Regions from separate parts of the Peribacillus sp. BM1 genome, predicted to be linked through region 2. Evidence: riboswitches for the same ligand, from Rfam matches in the RefSeq annotation. Region 2 holds a riboswitch; the other holds the start of a gene.
What was found. A riboswitch is a leader RNA that binds a small molecule or an ion and turns the genes downstream of it on or off. The one in region 2 is predicted to bind preQ1.
Positions count from the first base shown of each region.

Region 1 (7,946 bases), 870 kb from region 2:
TTTTAAAGTGGCAAAAAACGTTTCCATGTGGACGTCTGGAGGACTGATCGGAACAACTTGGGGGCAACTTCAAGTTATTATTCCTGTCATTTTAATCGGTATTCTTATTTCCATTGTTCTCTCAAGACAGTTGACGATTCTTAGTTTAAATGAAGAAGTCGCTGTTGGGTTAGGTCAAAAAACAACACAAATAAAAGTTATTCTTTTTATTGTCATTATTCTTCTTGCTGGTGCTTCTGTTGCGCTAGTTGGAAATATGGCCTTTATCGGCTTAATGATCCCACATATTGCTCGGGCAATAATTGGCACAGATTATCGCTATATTATCCCCATGTCAGCCATTCTAGGAGCTTCTTTTATGCTTCTGGCTGATACACTTGGACGAACTTTGTATTCTCCTTATGAAACACCTGTATTTGCCATCGTTTCAATAATAGGTTTACCTTTCTTCCTATTTATCGTTCATAAAGGGGGCAAGGCTTTCTCATGATTCAGCCAGCGTTAGTCAAAAAACAAAGAATAATTTTATGCATTTTCCTATTATTGATTTTAATAACGACCATAATAGGAATGGGGTTAGGCTACGCCTCTCTTTCCTATGATCGCCTTATTCCAACCATAATAGGTCAAGGCACATTTAAAGAGGAATTTGTTCTATTTTCTATTCGGCTCCCTCGAATTTTTATTACATTATTAGCAGGTATGGCACTTGCTTTATCTGGTGCTATTTTACAAGGAGTCACTCGAAATGATTTAGCTGACCCCGGCATTATAGGAATTAACTCTGGAGCAGGTTTGGCAATCACGATTTATTTTTTATTTTTTTCAATAGATGTTGGTTCATTTGTGTATATGCTACCATTAGTCGGGTTTGCTGGTGCATTACTAACAGCCTTCTTCCTATACATCTTGTCATATAATCGCAAGGTAGGTTTGCAACCAACGAGGTTCGTATTAGTCGGAGTTGGTTTATCCATGGCTCTTTCCGGAGCAATGATTGTACTTATATCAGCTTCAGAACGAGAAAAAGTCGATTTTATTACGAAATGGTTAGCCGGAAATATTTGGGGAACGGATTGGCCTTTCATTTTGGCTATGCTTCCGTGGTTAGTCATTCTCATTCCATTTACTTTATACAAAGCAAATCGTTTGAATATCCTTGGATTAAGTGAGCCAGTGGCAATCGGTGTTGGTGTTTCTATCGAAAAAGAACGTATCGTATTGCTTTTAACAGCCGTTGCTTTAGCTGCTTCTGCCGTTTCTGTTACAGGTGGAATTGCTTTTATTGGCCTTATGGCTCCACATATTGCCAAAGCATTAGTCGGCCCACGAAATCAATTATTTATCCCAGTTTCTATTCTCATGGGCGGTTGGTTATTATTACTCGCTGATACTATCGGTCGTAATATAGTCGACCCTGATGGTATTCCTGCAGGTATCATGGTCTCGTTAATCGGCGCTCCTTATTTTATGTATTTACTATTAAAAAAATAAAAAAAACGGAAATTCTACTAGTAGAATTTCCGTTTTTCCATTATTATTTTAAAAACTATAGATTCACAAGAGGTCTATGATTTTGAAATGAAACTTCTGTATCCTCTTGTCTTGTTTCTTCACTTAACGATTGTCGACTTTTTCAGGATAAAGATCATGATTCATCAAACGGAAGTTCGCCATCTCTTCGTACTTGGTACCTGGTTTCCCATAATTGCACCATGGATCGATGGAAATTCCACCACGTGGTGTAAATTTCCCCCAAACTTCAATATACCTTGGGTCAAGTAATTTTATTAGATCGTTCATAATAATGTTAACGCAATCTTCATGGAAATCACCATGATTACGAAAACTAAAAAGATATAATTTTAGCGATTTACTCTCGACAATTTTTTGATCTGGAACGTAAGAAATATACATCGTTGCAAAATCAGGCTGGTGTGTCAGTGGGCATAAACTAGTAAACTCCGGACAATTAAATTTCACGAAGTAATCACGATTCGAATGAAGATTATCTACTGCCTCTAATACCTCCGGGGCATAATCAAATGAATATTGTGTATGTTGATTACCTAATAATGTCAAATCCTTTAAACCTTCTTCATTGCTTCGGCCAGACATAAAAAAATCCCCCTTGTAAATGGTTTCCCGACACTGTTTTAAAAGAGAGCTTCGCTAATCATTCTATTGCAACTAAAAGGATAAAACATAAAAAACCATGCCCAGTATGGACATGGTAAATTCCCATGTATCCATAGTTTTTTATAGAGGGTATCAGCTATGAACCTCTCCCGCTTACGTACGGGAATTCTCTTTCATATCATAAAGAACACTTGGCAAAACGTCAATTGAAACTTTATCGCAGATTAACGGGCAGTAAAACCCCCACCTCAAGATTATGAGTCGGAACGAGAAAACCTAGGTGAGGATAACTGCCCGTAAAGGCCCAATTAGTTGAACTTTATATCGTTTTATTATAGAAGGCGGGTGTACAACATAGTTAATATGCTCAAAGAAAGTTTCTGGAAATTCATAACACACGTTTCTACAAAAGTGCAAATGCTATTTTCAATTCTAATGAGTCTGAAGATAGCATCAATATTCCATCGATTATGTAGTATATGCTACAAATCCTATGATATAAGGAGGAATTGGTAGATGTAGCGGACTTTTAGTAGTCTAAACACCAAGCAACCGCAATAATGACGTTTGATAATTTCCTAGTTATATTGATATATTGAATATAGAATGTAGCGAGATGATGAATCTGTGCATAGCAGCCAGAAACTAATTTGTGAAATAATACACAAAAAGGAGTGGATACGTATGAGATCTGTCAATGTAACAGATCACAAAGTGAAAGAAGAAATGAAAGATGATTATTCATTAGATAGAGTGCCACGGCAACAAAGGAATATGGGTTGGTTAAGTATTACAAATATTACCTTTGGTATAGCAACAGCCATTTTTTATTTTCAAATGGGAAGCGTTATGGCGCTTAAATTCGGAGCCATTAATGCCATTATATCCTCCATATATGCGATAATCGTAGCCGGTATACTCGGAACATTCATTGCTTATCTTTCAGCAAAATCCGGTATGAACGTCAATTTATTATCCAGAGGGGGCGGATTTGGCTATATAGGCGCATCATTAACCTCGTTCATTTATGCAACAAACTTCATTATGTATTGTGCGTTTGAAGGCTTGATTTTAGTTTCAGCCATTCATACCTTCTTCCCGGTCATTCCACAATGGGTGCTAATCGTTCTCTTCGGAACAATCGTTATCCCTTTGAATTGGTTTGGTATAAAACAATTGGATAAATTACAAAAGTGGTCTTTACCTATTTTTGCTGTTTTTTTGGTAACCGCAATCATTGTATCCATTTACACACCGTCAGTATATGAAGGGAGTTTTTGGACATATATGCCGGATGGCGTTCAAGTCGGGGGTAAAGCTTTATTGCTTTGTATCGGCATGCACCACGGGATCATGGGTTTGACGGCCCTTCTTGCTTCGGACTATGCCCGTTTCCTTAAACCAAAAGATATCAAAGTAGGATCGGTTGCGATTGGATTTATTCCACAGATTTTCTGTTTTGGTGTCATGGGTGGTCTTGGCATATGGTTTGGTGTTCGTCTGGGCGAACCAAATCCAGGGGTTTACATCGTACTGCTTCTTGGTATTGGAGGAGCATTATTCACCATGCTAACCCAATTGAGAATTAATGTGACAAATATATATAGCAGTTCCTTATCATTGTCTAACTTCTTCGAAAACATCTTTAAATTTACACCTGGCAGACGATTCTGGGTTATTGTATCAGGTATATCCGCGATCATTTTAATGCTATTTGACATAGTGGATCATTTGGATACAGCTATGACATTCCAGGGAGTCTTTTTATTGGCTTGGGCTGCCATATTAGTCACTGACGCCATGGTTGTGAAAAAATTACTGAAAATTGGACCTGGTTATTATGAGGCACGGCAGAGGTATTTATATAAATGGAATCCCGTTGGAGTCGTATCTTTACTAATTGCAAGCGGCCTAGGGACAATAGCAGCATCAGGATATATGGGAGCGTTCTTACAAAGTACTGCAGCCTTCTTTGCGGCGATTCTAGCAGCTATACTTACAGTCATTATAGCAATTTTCACAAAAGGAAAATACTATTATAAAAGCGAACCTAATGACATTCACAAGGAAGATCGTATTGCATAAAAATTTTTATTTAATTAGTAAGTTGAGTTTTACAGTCTCCTAATTTTTTATTCTTGTTCTCCCCGGTATCCCCCCTTCCGGATAGCCTTTTTATTGGGCACTTGATTTGTCTCTCGCTATTTTCTCTCTACGTTTTATCCAAGTTGAGACTTGGAATCGATTCAGGGGGGATATACAAGTAAAAAGGTGCTTAAAGTATGCAGGTTAAAAGAGAGGAATTATGTTGTCAGATTCCTCATTATGCTCAGCTAGCAATCTTTTTCAGGTTTACTCGTAAAGTCCTATCCTTTAAACCACCATTCAATTCTTTTGCATAAGAGTCAAAGGGAGTAGCCAAACTGACTAAGTCTGGCTACCCCCTTTTGGTATCTAAAAGTCCTCGAGGCTCCAACAATTAAATGGTTGAAATACTAATTTAGAGAAATACTCTTTATAGAGGTAGTTCAAAAAGTCCGGTAAAAAAGCTTGCGAATTGCTTCAAAGTTCTGTCTCTAAGGTCCTCACGTATTACTCCATGCGCTCCTCGAACTTCTCGGCTCTTTTTATCCTCCTTTTTGAACATGTACTTATACTTATTTATTTTCTATGATCTCAACAAATTTCGTTGAAGCTGGCGATAAGGGTACACTTTTCAAAAAACAGACACCGATATTTCTCTTCGGTATTTCCTCCATTAATTGAACTTCATACACTAATCCATTATTTAAATACTCTTGGGAAAATTCTTTTGTCACACATGCAATTCCTAAATTTATCTTAGCAAACTCCAATAATAAATCATGGGAGCCTAATTCAAATTCTGGCGAAATCTTAATACCTTTAGATATCATAAAATCCTCAACATACTTTCTGGAAACCGATTTCGGTTCGAGTAATATTAAGGGCAGCTTTACTACTTCATTAAGGCTTATTGGCTTAGATAAGCTATTCTTATATTTCTCCCCACAAACAAAAATATCGTGGACATCAATACATGGAATAAGTTCTAATGTAGAATCATCAAGGGGGAAATTACAAATTGCTATATCAACCTCTCCTGATTTTAAAATAGAACAAATCTCTAATGTTGTGCCATTAACAATCTTTAATTTAATATTAGGATATTGATTATGAAAGGCTTCTAAGTAAGGAAGTAAATAATACCTAGATATCGTATCACCTACACCTATCTTTAATTCTCCTGTCGTTAAATTTTTAAACTCTAAAATCTTTTCTTCCCCAACATCAATTAAATTAAGTGCCAAATGAACATATTCAAATAGAAGACTGCCCTCGTTTGTTAATGATACTCCCTTTGGGGTTCTATTAAATAGACGAATATCTAATTCTCTTTCTAACTGCATGATCGCTTGACTGACAGCTGGTTGTGTCATATAAAGGTCTTTTGCTGCCTTAGAAAAACTCTCACTTTTCCCTACCTTATAAAATACTTTATATAAATCTAATTTACTTACCATATAAGCACTCCTTATACCCACCATTCGATATATCCATTTTACTTATATCACTAAAACGATGTATAGTACAAGTAGGGACATACTATAAATTAACTTTGTGAGTTTAAGGAGCGATCATTTTGGAAAGAGTTGTAGGAACAGTTGTAAGAGGTCTTCGTTGTCCAATCATCAATCAAGGGGATAACATTGAAGAAATCGTTGTTGATAGTGTGTTAAAAGCTGCAGAAGTGGAAGGTTTCAACATTAATGATAAAGATATTGTTACATTAACAGAATCAATCGTAGCTCGTGCTCAAGGGAATTACGCGACGATTGATCATATCGCTAAAGATGTTAAAGCAAAATTCGCAGAAGATACTATTGGTGTTATTTTTCCTATCTTAAGTCGTAATCGTTTTTCAAACTTGCTCCGCGGTATTGCAAAAGGAGCAAAAAAAATTGTTTTAATGCTTAGCTACCCATCTGATGAAGTTGGCAATCACTTAGTTGATATTGACGTTCTTGATGAAAAGGGAGTTAACCCTTGGACAGATGTATTAACAGAAAAACAATTCCGTGATCATTTTGGCTATAATAAACATCCTTTTACCGGCGTTGATTATATTGAATATTATAAATCATTAGTTGAAGAGTGCGGCGTTGAATGCGAAGTGATCTTCTCAAATAATGCGAAAACCATCTTAAATTACACAAAAAGTGTTCTTACTTGTGATATTCATACAAGATTCAGAACGAAGAAAATATTAAAAGCAAATGGTGGAGAAAAAGTTTATAGCCTTGATAACATATTAGCAGCGCCTATTGATGGCAGCGGATGTAATGAAGCTTATGGTCTGCTTGGCTCTAATAAAGCAACAGAAGATAGTGTGAAACTTTTCCCACGTAACTGCCAACCTGTCGTTGATAACATACAGCATATGCTTAAAGAAAAGACTGGAAAAGATGTTGAAGTCATGGTCTATGGAGATGGAGCATTCAAAGATCCTGTAGGAAAGATTTGGGAACTCGCTGACCCAGTCGTATCACCTGCTTACACATCAGGGCTTGATGGAACACCTAATGAAGTAAAGTTAAAATATCTTGCTGATAATAACTTTGCTGATTTAAGAGGCGAAGAACTTCAACAAGCGATCTCTCAATACATTAACAATAAAGGTTCTGATCTTGTAGGAACAATGGAAGCACAAGGTACGACGCCTAGAAAACTTACTGACCTAATAGGTTCTCTATCTGATTTAACTTCAGGAAGCGGCGATAAAGGTACACCTATCGTCTTTATACAAGGTTATTTTGATAACTATACAAAATAATACGAATGATTCATTGATTAGATAATTATATAAATGAAATAAGCAATACTAACCTTCACTAGTATTGCTTATTTAAATTCTATGCAGTCAAAAAATATAATTTTTTATACTCGTATAACTTAGTTACTGTATGCAAGAAAGATGTAGCTTTACTTTCCTTGTTTCTCAACAGTTATATAAGCTTGCCTCGGGTGATTTATTTGATTTGGATATTTCAACCTTACTGTCCCCTTATTTAATAGCTTTGCTAAATAGTTATTTCTTAATCCATCAGGCGTTCTCTCTAATAAATCTGCCAGTTCTTTTATCATTAATGGCTTATGGGCACAAAGTCTTACGATCATCTCTTCCATTACGCTCGGTGATAAGCGCTTTTTCCTTCTGGCAAGTTCTGATATTTCCCATAATATTTCTTCTATTTCTTTTGGAGAAGATACGTTTTTTTCTTCCTCTTCTGATTCATTTGTCGAATTACTTACCGCCATATTTGTTTTTTCCTCATTTTTCGCATGCACTTCACTATTATAGGAGTTCAAAACATCATCAAAAGAGAGCTTTTTATTATTATAGGAGTTATTACCACTATTACAGGAGTTATCCTCGTTATTATAGGAGTTATCTTCTCTATTGTAGGAGTTCTCGTTATTATTATAAGAGTTATCCTCGTTATTATAGGAGTCTATATCTCTATTATAGTAGTTAACATTCTTATTAACGGCTTCGATTTCACTATTATAGGAGTTACTCTTTTCATTTTCGGAGTTCTCAAAGACGTCAAAGTTCTCCATTACCAGCTCATCTTCTTCGGGAAATAAGGGAAGATCTTTTTCAATTGTTGCCTCAGATTGTTCTTCTTCCTCTAATAAATTTAGAGTTACATGTAACGTAAGAATCGTACGCTCTGACTCTGAGTCTTGGATCAGATCAAAAGCATCATTCCCATAATGCCTCCATG
Region 1 covers NZ_CM155259.1:963,839-971,784, forward strand. Annotated here, with positions in the region: gene AC1MGI_RS04635 (FecCD family ABC transporter permease) at 1-490, shown strand, start outside; gene AC1MGI_RS04640 (FecCD family ABC transporter permease) at 487-1,494, shown strand; gene queF (preQ(1) synthase) at 1,618-2,118, opposite strand; PreQ1 riboswitch class I at 2,246-2,292, opposite strand; gene AC1MGI_RS04650 (purine-cytosine permease family protein) at 2,824-4,224, shown strand; gene AC1MGI_RS04655 (LysR family transcriptional regulator) at 4,797-5,681, opposite strand; gene AC1MGI_RS04660 (coenzyme F420-0:L-glutamate ligase) at 5,801-6,991, shown strand; gene AC1MGI_RS04665 (ATP-binding protein) at 7,141-7,946, opposite strand, start outside.
Region 1: linked by a shared signal. The riboswitch ahead of queF (preQ(1) synthase) and the one ahead of queC (7-cyano-7-deazaguanine synthase QueC) in region 2 are both predicted to bind preQ1.

Region 2 (7,946 bases):
TTCACAAATGATAAATGAATTACAAGCAAAGACGATTGCCTTAGACACATCTCAAGGTGGTCTAGTAACGAACACTCATACCATTGAAGATCATGGGATTAAAAAATACGAAATTTCTATTATGAATCGAAATACAGAATATGATGTGGATATTGATGCATCATCTGGAGACATTTTGAATGTTGACATGACCAAGATGTTAAATAGGTAACTCACACCTTATCATTCCTAGCGCATTGGTTTTAGCAAGGACCATTCTAATCCAAAGAGGTAAAAATTTTAGGAGGTTTTATCATGGTTCAAGCGTTTAAAGTAAAACGTTTGTTTGAAAATCAAGTTCATGAACGTCAGCAGTTTTCACTAAACTTTAAAGGCTATACTTATCAAGGGATTTTCCATGAGGGAGACATTCAGTGGTTTCATCCTCAACCTAATACTAGGCTTGTTGAAGAGGATCTCCAAGTTCTAGAATCCACTGTGTTTGACTTGATGAGAAAACACGCATATCAAGGGTTTATAGTAAAACCATTGTTCGAGGATCAAGTCCATGAGCGTCAGCAGTTTACATTAAACTTTGAAGGGGATCATTATCATGGGATTTTCCACGATGAAGAAATTCAATGGTTCCATCCTCAACCTAACAATAATCTTTCCGAAGACGACCTTCAAGATTTGGAATCTAAAGTGTATGACTTGATGAAGAGCCACGCATATCAAGATTTTACAATAAAACCATTGTGTGAAGATCAAGCTCTTTAATGGTTGCTTAAAGTCAAACATAATAACCCCGTATTGGTTTCGATAGGAAGTTGTTCAAAAAGTCCGATCTTACTTACGTATTACTGCATACGCGAAAAGTTCGAGGTATGAGCTCCTCGAACTTCTCGGCTCTTTTATCCTTCTTTTTGAACACGCACTATAGAGCATTCTGGTGCGGGAAATCTCAATTCCAGTAAATTAAAGCGATTTCAAAAAATAGTTTAAAAATATCGACAATTCGATGTGAAGCCGTATAATATGAAGTATCACTTCTTTAGGAGGATTACAATGGTTTATAAAGCGGAAGATACTCGATACGATGAAATGAAATACAGTAGAAGCGGGCGATCTGGCCTACAACTTCCAGCAATTTCACTTGGTTTATGGCATAATTTTGGTGGAGTAGATACATACGAAAATGGCCGCGCCATGCTAAGAAGAGCTTTTGATTTAGGGATCACCCATTTCGACTTAGCAAACAACTATGGTCCACCTGCTGGATCCGCCGAAGAAATGTTCGGGAAAATGTTAAAAACGGATTTTGCTCCTTATCGAGATGAAATGATCATTTCATCGAAAGCTGGTTATTATATGTGGCCAGGTCCATACGGTGAATGGGGATCAAAGAAGTATCTTGTCGCAAGTTTAGATCAGAGTTTAAAGCGGATGGGACTGGATTATGTCGATATTTTCTACTCACATCGTCCTGATCCAAACACGCCTTTAGAAGAAACGATGGGTGCGTTAGACTCAATCGTTCGCCAAGGGAAAGCTTTATATGTAGGCATTTCCAGTTATACTGCGGAACAAACAGAAGAGGCGATTAAAATTCTAAATCGGTTAGGCACTCCACTTGTCATTCACCAACCTAGCTATTCCATGTTGAACCGCTGGATTGAGGATGGCCTGCAAGATGTATTACAAGAAAATGGTGTTGGATCGATTGCATTCTGTCCTTTAGCACAAGGCCTTTTAACAAATAAATATCTAAATGGCATTCCGACTGATTCCAGAGCTGCTAAATCTACTGGTGCATTAGGAACAGATCAAGTGAGTGAAGAAGTTGTAAATCGTGTAATAAAATTAAATCAAGTGGCAGCTGAACGCGGTCAAAACCTGGCGCAAATGGCACTTGCTTGGGTACTAAGAGATGGAAAGGTTACTTCAGCTTTAATCGGCGCAAGTCGAGTAAGTCAAATTGAAGAAAATGTTGCAGCCTTAAATAATCTTTCATTTACTCAAGAAGAGCTTGATAGAATTGAAGACATCTTAAAAAGTTAATAATTGAAAGAACGGTAGTATGGTAGGCAAATGGTGCACTTTCTTTTGCCACAACAGGTTTATACCCAACTAAAAAGCCGGATTTCCCCTATTTGTGGAAATCCGGCTTTAGAATTATTCAGCTTTCACTAAGATTTTTACTTGATTTCTTTCTTTTAACAAGCCTTCAAAACCTTCATCAATCACTTCATCAAGTTTGTACGCTTTGTTACTGGTTTATCCGCTGGGAAGTATCCTTTGGCCATTAAACTAATAACAACTGGAAATACATCGTGGTATCCGATAATACCTGTTACAGTGCGTTCTTTCAAAACGATATTTTGTGGATGGATGGGAGCTTCTTTTTCAAAAATACTTACAATCATCGTTTCCCCATTAATTTTTGTTGAGTTGATGGCTTGTACTAAGACTGGCGGTACCCCTGTCACTTCATAAGTAACATTTATCTCGCCATATTAATAGTAATTCTTTAAATTGCTTGGTTTCTATCGTGTTTTCATAAGGTTCTTCAATCCTAAAAAGGTTTTCAACAATTGTCACATCTTTTTTTATGAGTATACTTGTTGCATTTAATTGAATTTCAAAATCCTCATATGTCCCTTTTAAAATCTTTTCGATATGTTCTATATATTCATCGACTTGTTCTTCTAACGCAATATTTTCAATAAAGTCTGAGAAAAGACTTATTTCTTCCTGCAAAACTATTCCTAAATCGCCAAATGGATCTTCCTTAAACTCATAAGAATATTTCATAAGCTTTGATCACCTTCTAGATTATTTTTTATATAATGGATATGCCGTTGTATGGATCCATCTTTATTTAAGTACCACGCCTGTTGATTATTTGTTTCTCCTTGACTATAAAAATAAATAGCCCAAATCTTGGTCACTTTACATATGACTAAAATTCGGGCTATTTTTTGAAGTTCAATAAAGATTAATCATTTCATCAAGGAATCACATACCAGCTAGAAAATACCGCCTCTTCTAACTCCTGATTTTTTATCTTTTCATGCCATATTAGCAGTATCATAGTTTCTTAGCAATTACTTAAGCTACCTCTACTCGGTTCCGCGAAATGATTACGCGATGGAGCACCATTGCGCCAAAGCTCTGTATAACCGTCTTTACAATGACCTGACCAAGAATCGCAAAAGGTACAGCTTCCCATGGTAGGAAATTGGCACCCAATGGGCTTAGGCCAATAATGACAAAGATAGCAGAGTCAAGGAAACCACCGACTAAACCGCTATAAAAAACTCGCCAAGCCATCGGCAGCTTCAATCTTGAGTAAATTTCTGTATCCGTTGTTTCCGAGATGACAAACGAAATGGCGGACGCAAGAACGATTAATAATGTGTCTCCCAATATATATGACACAATCGCCGACATTGCTAAAGCGATTCCGATTGCCAAATAGGTTTTCTTTCTGCCAAATGCATTTTGAACCAAATCTCTTAGGATAAAAGTTGCCCCGATAAACAGTGTTCCCATTGGCACAATAAACACACCGATCGATAACGGTGCAAAAGAAGCCGTCACAACGTTGGCTGTTACAATGGCAATTAAATATAGTAAAATTCTGATCATCGATACTCCTCTTCTCTTACACCCCTCGTTTATTCCCCCATACTAATGCATGGAGTTGAGGGAGTACTTTAACTTCTTTTAACTCTTCATCTTGTATCACTTGTTCGATTAACTCTTCGTATCTTTTCAGCAAATGAGTAATTAACGCTGCGTCATTTACAGTCTTCGTATCATCATTTCCCACCTGCATATAAAAAGGAATGCCAGGGTATCTTCTATGAATTTCCTTTGCATAGTCAAAATCAGCATCATTGAATACAACGACCTTTAAACTCACATTTCCTGAAAAATCGTCTGACATGAGCTTATTGAAGATCATATCAAGTGAGTCAAAGTTCGTTTTCATCCCTGAACTAGGTGGCTTCGGCGAGATCGTCAACTCATCGATTGAAAGCATCCAATCTTGCCACTTCGAGCCTTGCGTTTCCAGACAGGTCTTCATGTTTTCTTGCTTTAATAATTGGACAAATCCAGCAAGATTCTTCAACAGAGCGGGGTTTCCACCTGAAATGGTCACATGAGAAAATCCGTCTCCGCCAAGTTCTCTTAACTGCTGCAAAATTTCGTCAGGCTCCATTTGCTTAATGAGATGTTTACCGGATCCATCCCATGTAAATGACGAGTCACACCATGAGCAAGAATAATCACAGCCCGCCGTTCTGACAAACATCGTCTTTTGACCGATGACCATGCCTTCCCCTTGAATGGTTGGACCGAATATTTCCATCACAGGAATTTTACTCAACTTCCATCCACTCCCTTTTTGCCTCGGCATAGCTTGTCGGTGTTTCATAAAGACGGACAAATTCAACTCTTGCTCCATCATATTGTTCTTGTCTATTTTTTAATGCTTCCACCATTTTTTCATAAATCCAAACAACCATATTCTCAGCCGTTGTATTCATTAAAGGTAACGTCTCGTTTAAATATTTATGATCAAGAAAAATTTCAATCTCATTTTTCCAAATTTCTTTAATGTCACCAAAATCAATGAGCAAACCACGATCATCGATAAAACCACTAAGTCCAAAAATAACGCGATACGTATGGCCATGAAGGTTTTTACATTTTCCTTCATAGCAATGTAAATGATGAGCCGCATCAAAGGTAAATTCCTTACTAACAAGTACTCGTTTGGTATGATATTTTAATTGATCGGATTTAATATCTTCATTGATCTTTTGTAATTTATCTACAATACGAAATCCATACATCATTTCTGCCCCTTCTGACTCAAGTAGTCATCAAGACCTTTTTGACGCAATTTACATGCCGGACATTCCCCGCAACCATCTGCCATGATTCCGTTATAACAGGTTAATGTCTTATTGCGAACAAATTCCAAAGCACCTAACTCATCCGCCATGCCCCAGGCCTCCGCCTTATTCATCCACATAAGCGGTGTATGAATCACAAATGGCTGATCCATCGATAGATTCAGCGTGACATTTAACGACTTTATGAAAATATCTCGGCAGTCCGGATAGCCGCTAAAGTCTGTTTCACAAACACCGGTAATAATATGCTTTGCACCAACTTGGCTGGCAAGTACCCCAGCAAAGGATAAGAACAACAAATTTCTCCCCGGAACAAACGTAGAAGGAAGCTCTCCTTCTTCGCCCTCACTTACAGCAATGTCATCACGCGTTAACGCATTCGGCGCCAATTGATTGAGCAGCGACATATCCAGAATATGATGTTTAATGCCAAGTTCATCTGCAATCTGCTTGGCACAATCAATCTCTAACCGATGGCGCTGATTATAATCAAACGTAACTGCCTCGACTTCTTTAAACTGCTTCATCGCCCAGAATAAACAAGTCGTACTATCCTGACCACCACTAAAAACGACTACTGCCTTCTCTTGCTTCATTAAAAAAATCCCCTTTTCGACAGAAAAACAGCACTACTAAGAAAGCAGTGCTGTTTTCCTTAGTTTTTTAGAGAGGGTAGCTAGAAACCTCTACCGTAATTAAACGGATTTATATTTACATCAGTTCATTTTAGACTAAAATCAGTAGATCTTCAAACTAAAAATAAAAAATGCATATTTTGGTACATATTATTATCCCTTTATTTATTGAATTTTGGTTTTGGAAGAGCCCCTACTACTGGGTGGGGAATGTATAACTCTTCTAAATAATTCATCTCATCAGGAGTCAACTGAATATTAAGTGCAGCTACGGCACTTTCAAGATGACTTTCTTTTTGGGCACCGATGATTGGCGCAACAACTTGATCCTTGTTAAGAAGCCATGCTAACGCAATCTTATCACGAGTAACACCATGATTGTTTGCTACTTCAGCCAAACGTTCTACAATTCCTTGATCAGCTTTCATCATACTATCATATTTTGAATGTTGAACCATGTCTGTTTCAGAACGAAGAGTAGTTTCAGACCAATCACGAGTCAAACGACCTGAAGCGAGTGGGCCATATGGTGTAATCGCAATGTTTTCATCACGACAGAACGGAATCATTTCACGCTCTTCTTCACGGTAAATCATATTGTAGTGGTTTTGCATGGATACAAATTTAGTCCAGCCATTACGTTCTGCTACACGTTGCGCTTTTTGAAATTGCCAAGCGTACATAGCACTCGCACCAATGTAACGAGATTTTCCTGATTTAACGACATCATGAAGAGCTTCCATAGTTTCTTCAATTGGTGTGTCATAATCCCAGCGGTGAATAATGTATAAATCTACATAATCTGTTTCCAAGCGCTTTAAACTTTGATCGATTTCGCTCATAATTTCTTTACGAGATAATCCGCCACTATTAGGACGACCTGGACGCATTGTTTGGTGAACTTTTGTTGCAAGAACAATATCGTCACGTTTAGCATAGTCCTTCAATGCCCGTCCGAGAATTTTTTCACTTTCGCCCATTGAATAGATATTCGCAGTATCAAAGAAATTAATCTCTAAATCGAGAGCTTTTTTGATGACTGGACGACTACGTTCTTCATCTAAAACCCATTTGTGGGTCCATTTTTCAGTATCCCCGAACCCCATCGCTCCTAAGCAAATACGAGAAACATCCATACCAGTATTACCGAACTTTACATATTCCATAATATAGCCTCCTCTGTTTTATGTACCGTATACTTTAGAAAACACTCGCAAAAGAAGATTTAGCTTTTGGCTAATCTTCATAAAATGCTAGAAGAGTGGTCATTTCGATAATTTCATCTTTTGTAAGTCATTTTCTTTCCCTTTCGAGATGAGTTAGTAATTGTTAAAATACACCTGAAGTTATGAGCGCAGTTATGTAATCAAACTTCTGGAGTTAATTCTTCTTCCCACCTCATACTTGCCCGAATAAAACATCATAGTTTAATTTTGTACGCATTCCTCAAACCGGTCACGTCCAGCTATTACTTTTTCTTCCATAGTAGATCTCCCCTTTTATTGAGAAATACTAATAGAAGGACGGTTTTTCAAAATCTGTATTGGGTTCACTGACTCCTAAACTTTTGCCAATATATTTCGTATTATCAGCAAGTAAATCCATGATCAAACGCGCTACAGCCTGTCGTGTAACCTGTGCGCCAATAAATGGTTCCCCTTTTATAGTCAGTTCATAATCTTCGTTACCCTCTTGGTTATAAAGCCAAGTTAAACGAAGTAGTGTGTAATCTAGGTCAGAGTCTTCGACTACCTTCGCTGCAGATTTGTATAATGCTACGCTAGATCCGACCATTGCATCATTCCAGCGGCCAAATGCACCAGCGACTTCATCATAAATACCTAAGACTGTTGCACCAATCAGATGTTTTACACCAGCTTCATCCATTGCCGAAACAATAGATTGTGTTGCTTTTGCGTTACGCATATCATTTAAATAAACAACATCAACGCCAGACATTGCTTCGACTAGTTTTGCTTTATCATTGAAGTCACCATCAATAATTTCTACTCGTTTACTTGCGGCTTTTAAACGAGAATTGGCGTGTCTCGCATATAGAGTGATTTCTGCATCTATTTCATTGAGCAAGCGGTTAGTTAACATACGAGAAACTTGACCAGCTGCACCTAAAATCAAAATTTTCACTTATTTCCCACTCCGTTTCGCATATATGTAGAAACATCGAAAATAAATTTTTGTGTGCAACTTTCATTCATCAAATTCACGAAGTCCTTTTTCAGCTGGAACAACATGACTTTCATAGTTATCGATTTTATAATTCAAACGATTAAGTGCACTTTGCATCATATCAATACGTTTTTTTAGTTCGTCGCGTTCGTCACATAAAATTCCCACACGAGCTGGGATCGTAGTATCGTCACCATCTTTGAACAACCCAATGTAT
Region 2 covers NZ_CM155259.1:1,830,061-1,838,006, reverse strand. Annotated here, with positions in the region: gene AC1MGI_RS08830 (PepSY domain-containing protein) at 1-211, shown strand, start outside; gene AC1MGI_RS08825 (DUF5342 family protein) at 295-759, shown strand; gene mgrA (L-glyceraldehyde 3-phosphate reductase) at 1,048-2,040, shown strand; partial or broken gene AC1MGI_RS08815 (zinc-binding dehydrogenase) at 2,155-2,492, opposite strand; gene AC1MGI_RS08810 (tRNA-Val4) at 2,470-2,793, opposite strand; gene AC1MGI_RS08805 (VUT family protein) at 3,091-3,627, opposite strand; gene queE (7-carboxy-7-deazaguanine synthase QueE) at 3,647-4,375, opposite strand; gene queD (6-carboxytetrahydropterin synthase QueD) at 4,368-4,844, opposite strand; gene queC (7-cyano-7-deazaguanine synthase QueC) at 4,844-5,503, opposite strand; PreQ1 riboswitch class I at 5,557-5,600, opposite strand; gene AC1MGI_RS08785 (aldo/keto reductase) at 5,704-6,708, opposite strand; gene AC1MGI_RS08780 (NAD(P)H-binding protein) at 7,055-7,645, opposite strand; partial or broken gene AC1MGI_RS08775 (MerR family transcriptional regulator) at 7,751-7,946, opposite strand, start outside.